2 regions of the Bacillus sp. H1a genome follow, and region 2 is predicted to be linked to the other one. Evidence: riboswitches for the same ligand, from Rfam matches in the RefSeq annotation. Region 2 holds a riboswitch; the other holds the start of a gene.
What was found. Region 2 has a riboswitch for preQ1 ahead of queC (7-cyano-7-deazaguanine synthase QueC). Riboswitches for the same ligand answer to the same signal wherever they lie in the genome.
Positions count from the first base shown of each region.

Region 1: it holds a riboswitch for preQ1, as region 2 does, so the genes downstream of both, U860_RS0101725 (QueT transporter family protein) here and queC (7-cyano-7-deazaguanine synthase QueC) in region 2, are expected to answer to the same signal.

Region 1 is NZ_AYMH01000003.1:18,891-22,318, forward strand. It holds gene U860_RS0101715 (DUF2564 family protein) at 1-90, shown strand, start outside; gene U860_RS31040 (zinc-finger domain-containing protein) at 124-300, opposite strand; gene U860_RS0101720 (ribonuclease H family protein) at 313-972, opposite strand; gene U860_RS0101725 (QueT transporter family protein) at 1,101-1,586, opposite strand; PreQ1 riboswitch class I at 1,593-1,637, opposite strand; gene U860_RS0101730 (aldose 1-epimerase family protein) at 1,769-2,641, shown strand; gene U860_RS0101735 (reverse transcriptase-like protein) at 2,710-3,096, shown strand; gene U860_RS0101740 (DMT family transporter) at 3,110-3,428, shown strand, end outside.
Region 2 is NZ_AYMH01000070.1:26,153-29,580, reverse strand. It holds gene U860_RS0127000 (ATP-binding protein) at 1-956, opposite strand, end outside; PreQ1 riboswitch class I at 1,164-1,207, shown strand; gene queC (7-cyano-7-deazaguanine synthase QueC) at 1,301-1,963, shown strand; gene queD (6-carboxytetrahydropterin synthase QueD) at 1,963-2,454, shown strand; gene queE (7-carboxy-7-deazaguanine synthase QueE) at 2,447-3,163, shown strand; gene queF (preQ(1) synthase) at 3,182-3,428, shown strand, end outside.

The sequences.
Region 1 (3,428 bases), on a different contig from region 2:
GTTGCGACGGATTTAGATGATCCATTTCTAATGAATGAAGAAAAAAAATTAAGTAAATGCGAGCGTCAATTACACGAAGCGAAGCACTAAAAAACATCCAGAGAAAATTCTCTGGATGTTTTTTCATGACAATTGCTCCCCATACTTTTTCAATTTCTCTCCAACCGTACATTGCCGTATACAAAAAGAATGGGCATAGTATTTACTATGATTTCTCCGATTATGTTCCTGCAAGAAACACCCTTCGCAATACGTTTCTAATAAGTCATTTACCTCTGTAATGAGTTGCTTTTTATTCACGTGTGCACCTCTCTATTCGGTTATTTCTTTATGACTATCAATTGTCGTCCCTTCTAATGCTTGCGCTGCTAATTGATGTGCCTCTTTATTTTGTTTTCTAGATATCGGTTCACAAACAAACTTTAATTTCATTTGCTTCGCTTTTTGTTCAATTTGATCTAAGTAATGATTTAAATGTTCATCATAGCAAGGCCATTCACCAGCTAATTGCTGCAGTACAACTTGGGAATCTCCACGAAGTGTAACTGCTTCATATTTAATTCCTAATTCCTCAAGTATATTTATCCCGTATAATAATGCTGCATACTCCGCTTCGTTATTATCATATATGCCTTCTATGTATGCATTGCGACGAATTCGATAATTTGTATTTCCTTTTTTATAGTATACACATATGCCAACCCCAGCTTCTTTCGTCTGCACATCATAGCCACCATCAAAATAAACTTGAATTTCTTGAATCTCTTCCTCCACTTGCTTACTCAATTTTTTCATTTCTTTTAATGACCATTCCGCGTCCATTTCATCGTAAAATAAAAGCTCTTTTACCCTTCCTGTTTTCTCAAAATCCTCCGCAAATTGAAGCACTTCTTCTATGTTCATATAGTCTGTTGTTAATTCAGTTTGTAAACCGCGCTTCGTTTTATACAACCAATGCATTTTATATTTCATACTAGATTCCCCTTATATAAGACTTCTTATATTTATTTTATTATATTTTATCAAGAGTGACTGTATTATATTCAATATAATCACATACAAAAAGAGCCATCCTATATAAGGAACGGCTCTTTCACCTATTACATAAATCTTTCAAATTGTACTCGCTTATTAATCCAGTACATTACAGGCATACCAATCGCCATTACAACAAATTCACCAACTGCACACGTTAGCCATGTTAATAAAAATGGCAGATCAAATGCAAGATGAAGTTCGATTGCTATCATAAACATTGTGACTGTAAAGATCACTGTATTAAAAATCATACGAGCCCAAACACCTTTAATGAAGCGCATAGAAATAATAGTTGCAAGTAATGCAAGAATTGATTGCCCTACTCCAAATACTAAATCGTAAGCGATCATTGGTGAGAAAAAGAGATTCGTTAAAAATACACCTAATACAATCCCGTAAATTGCTTTCTTATTGAATACAACGAGATGGTTAAACATCTCTGAAATACGAAACTGTACATTCGTAAAGCCAAATGGCTGAATAAGCATAGAAACAGCAATATATAATGCCGCTAAAATACCATTACCGACTAATGTTCTTATATTCATGACAAAATCTCCTTAGTTTTTTTACGTGGGATGGTTTCGAACCACGTTATTCGTTTTTAGGCAACAAGATTACATTTTACGCAATATGCACTCTTTCGTCAATAGATTCCTATCATTAACTACCCTTTTTCTTATAGAAGACGTATAATATAACGTATGAAAGATTTAGGAGGTTCCATTTCATGACAGTAACAATTCAAAATGAAAAAGTGATCGTTTCCATTTCTGACAAAGGTGCAGAATTACAAAGCGTTCGCTTAAAAGAAGACAACACAGAATATTTATGGCAAGGTGATTCTACTTATTGGGGACGTCGTGCACCAATTTTATTCCCAATCGTCGGTCGATTAGTAGAAAATACATACTACGTAGACGATAAACCTTATTCATTAACACAACACGGTTTTGCTCGTGATATAATGTTCTCTGTACAAGAACAAAGTGAAACAAAAATTACTTATATCGTTACTAGTAATGAAGAGACATTAAAAAACTATCCATATGAATTTGAATTACTCGTTTCTTATGAAGTAGACGAACAAAATATACATGTTAAATATGAAGTAAACAACCCCGCTTCAAAAGAGATGTTCTTTTCAATCGGAGCACACCCTGGATTCAACTGTCCTTTATTAGACGGCGAATCATTTGCAGATTATCATCTATCATTTAATGGATCTGAACGTTTAGAAACTAGTATATTAGAAGGCCCTTTTCTTTCAAATGAAAAGCAACTAATCGCTGAAAATACAAGAGAATTGCCACTTACATATGATTTATTCAAAAATGACGCACTTATTTTTGAAAATATGAATACGAATGAAATTTCAATTCGTTCTCATAAACATAATAAATTTGTAAAAGTAGCATTCGATGGTTTCCCATTTGTCGGCGTTTGGACACCAGGAGATAACGCACCTTTCTTATGTATTGAACCTTGGTACGGAATTGCTGATGAAATAAAGCAAGCAAAAGATTTTAAAGAAAAAAAAGGAATTCAATCGTTACAAGCGAATGAAACATTTACATGTCGTTATAGCATTACAATTGGATAAGTACTCTATTCCCTACTTCTAAAAAGTTTTCACGTAGGGGATAACCTTATAAATGGAGGTTTCTCATTTTGATTGAAGTATATATCGATGGTGCATCAAAAGGAAATCCTGGACCTTCTGGAGCGGGAGTTTTTATTAAAGGCATACAGCCACCTGTACAATTATCATTACCACTTGGGACAATGTCCAACCATGAAGCTGAATACCACGCTTTACTTGCAGCATTAAAATATTGTGCAGAGCATAATTATAGCATTGTATCTTTTCGCACAGATTCCCAACTTGTTGAGCGAGCTGTTGAAAAAGAATACGCAAAAAATAAAATGTTTGCACCACTTCTAGAAGAAGCACTGCAATACATAAAAAATTTCGATCTCTTTTTTATAAAGTGGATTCCAAGTAGTCAAAATAAAGTCGCTGATGCGTTAGCTAGAAAAGCTATTTTACAAAATTAACGGGGGTATGATTGTGAAAAAAGAGTGGATTGCTCCTCTCGCTTTATTATTTGTCTCTTTCATTTGGGGAGCTACGTTTGTTGTCGTTCAAAGTGCTATGTCTTTTGTTGGGCCATTTACTTTTAATGGAATTCGCTTTTTATTCGCTGGAATTATTTTATTATTCGTTCAAATTATTTTCTCCCAAAAACCTTCAAAACAAGATATAAAACAGAGTGGTCTCGCCGGATTGATTGTTGGATTCTTTTTATGTGTTGGCTATTTATTACAAACATTCGGTTTACTCTATACAACCTCTTCAAAAGCTGGTTTCTTAACAGGACTTAGTATCG
Region 2 (3,428 bases):
TCACCACCTGTAGGCATAGCCTCAATACAGTTTTTAAAAATATTTAATAAGCATTGGTTCAGTTTTTGTTTTTCGCCAGCGATAAAGAAAGAGGTACTTTGTTTTATATAATGTATACGAACATTTGTTAAATTGGCGAGAGGTGTGATCAAAGACAACGCATGAAGTAATTCTTCTTCTACTTGTAATCGTTGTTCTTTTTCAATACTCGGTTTCGCAAAAGTTAAGTAGTCGGTAAGAACATGATTTGCTTGTTCGATACCATTAATGGCTATGTCGATATATAATTTTCGCTCTTCCTCAGAACATGTATCCGACTGTAAAAGTTGCAAAAATCCTTTCGTTGAAGTTAAAGGATTGCGAATTTCATGAGAGATGGAAGCTGCCATTTCACCGATTAAATGAAATTTTTCGGCGTTCATAAGTTCATTTTGGAGACGAACTTGCGTCTGTAATATGTGTAGTAAATATAAAATAAGGATCGTGCCAACCATCGTACATAGTTCGTATACAATGATATGTGGTATATAATCTGCCCTATTTGTAACCTCTGAAAGGAAGAAAGGTATCCAACCAAACCCGTATGTGAGACTGTAAAAAATAGCAAGTGTTATTTTTACATGATTAGAACTTCGATTAAAAAGTTTGTATGTCAATAGTAGAACAATAAATAGGAGAATAGAAGCGATAAAGGATGGAAAAACACCTATTCCTCCTAATAAAAAGCGATATATGTTTAATACAACTAAAATAGAACCCCCAGCAATAGGTCCTCCTGTTAATGTGCCGACAATTAATACGATATGACGCATATCAAATTGAAAACCATTATTTGTTTTTGCTGCAAAAGTGATACATAGTATGGTAGCGAGGCAACACAATACAATAAATATAGCTGAATTTAATTTAGGAGATCGTCTCCCTTTCTGATTCCAAAATAAATGATATACAAGCATTGTAACGAGAATGGATAATATATTTAAAAAGAGGTAAATAATAAAGAGCTTCAGTGGGGTGCCTCCTCTCTTCTAACATTAAATTAATCATACTATAAAATGAAAGAAATGAAATATGAAATAGCGGAAAAATCAGAAATTTTTTCTGGTAGTATACAATATGTTACAATAATCTTTGTCAATGAAAGAAGAAATTCCGTGCACTGCATGGGAGAGGTTCGCGAACTCCCTCTATAAAAAACTATGGAAACAACAATATCCTTAGGTATTGTTTTGTTTTTTTATTGTGACAGTTCAAGAACGTTCTTTCTTCTTATTCGTAGTAGAGAAGGAGAATGAGTAAAATGAAAAAGGAAAAAGCAGTTGTTGTTTTTAGTGGTGGACAAGATAGTACAACATGTTTATTTTGGGCAATGCAACAGTTCGCAGAAGTGGAAGCTGTAACGTTTAACTACAATCAACGTCATAAGTTAGAAATTGATTGTGCAGCAGAAATTGCGAAAGAGCTAGGTATTAAACATACGGTACTAGATATGAGCCTATTAAATCAACTTGCTCCAAATGCGTTAACGAGAACGGATATGGAGATTACACATGAAGAAGGTGAATTGCCATCGACATTTGTAGATGGACGAAATTTACTATTCTTATCATTTGCTGCGGTATTAGCAAAACAAGTGGGAGCACGTCATATTGTAACGGGTGTATGTGAAACTGATTTTAGTGGTTATCCAGATTGCCGTGACGTGTTTGTGAAATCATTAAACGTTACATTAAATTTATCTATGGATTATCCGTTTGTTATTCATACACCACTTATGTGGATTGATAAAGCAGAGACATGGAAATTATCAGATGAACTTGGAGCATTCGAGTTTGTTAGAGAAAAAACATTAACGTGTTATAACGGAATCATTGGTGATGGTTGCGGTGAATGTCCAGCATGTCAACTTCGTAAAGCAGGATTAGATACGTATCTACAAGAACGCGAAGGAGCGAACAACTAATGGATAACTTTTTTGGATTTCGCATCGTAGAAAATTTGCAAAAAATGGACAAGGATATTCAGCGTGAACAACTCAAATATCATAATAAAAGAGTAATGGTCAGCAAGGAATTTACATTTGATGCAGCGCACCATTTACACTGTTATGAAGGAAAATGTAAAAATTTACATGGCCACACATATAAAGTCGTGTTTGGAATTAGTGGATATGTAAATGAAATAGGCCTTGCAATTGACTTTGGAGATATAAAAGAAATTTGGAAAAATGAAATAGAAATTTATTTAGATCATCGTTATTTAAACGAAACATTGCCAGCAATGAATACGACTGCTGAAAATATGGTCGTATGGATTTATGAAAAGATGGCAGAAGCATTAATAAAAGATAATCGTGTGAACGAATACAAGGGAGCTCGTGTTGAATTTGTTCGTCTTTTTGAAACACCGACTAGTTATGCGGAAGTAAGACGGGAGTGGATGCTCGATGAGTAAAATCCCTGTCTTAGAAATATTTGGCCCGACCATTCAAGGAGAAGGGATGGTTGTAGGACAAAAGACAATGTTTATCCGTACAGCGGGCTGTGATTATAGCTGCGCTTGGTGTGATTCCGCTTTTACATGGGATGGGTCAGCAAAAGAGCAAATTAGACAAATGACACCGGAAGATATTTGGAGTGAGCTTGTAGCAATTGGTGGAGATAATTTTTCTCATGTTACGATTTCAGGTGGAAATCCTGTTTTACTGAAAAATATGCAATTTCTTCTTTCTATATTAAAAGAGAATGGTATGCGAACAGCGATAGAAACGCAAGGGAGTAAATGGCAAGATTGGTTACTTCAAATTGATGAGGTAACGATTTCTCCAAAACCACCAAGTTCAACGATGAAAACAGATTTTCAGATGTTAGATTCTATTATTCATAAACTAGCAGGGAAAGATTTTAGTTTAAAAGTAGTAGTATTCGATGATCAAGATTTTGAATATGCAGTCAAGATGCACGAGCGTTATCCAAATGTACCATTTTTCTTACAAGTAGGGAATGATGATACGAAAACAGTGGATGATGCAATGCTTATTAAAAACTTATTAGAAAAATATGAGTGGCTTATTGAAAAAGCTGTGCACTGTAAAGAAATGAATGATGCGAAAGTACTGCCTCAGCTTCATGCGTTAGTATGGGGAAATAAACGAGGGGTATAACGAGAAGGGATGTTTAAAATGGCAGGAAGATTAGATGAAGATTTAAAAGATGTAACATTATTAGGAAATCAAAATACAAAATATTTATTTGAATATAGCCCGGAAATTTTAGAGGTATTTGATAATAACCATCCAAACCGTGATTACTTTGTAAAATTCAATTGTCCTGAATTTACAAGTTTATGTCCGAAAACAGGACAACCAGATTTTGCGACAATTTATATTAGCTACATTCCAGAACAAAGAATGGTAGAGAGTAAATCAT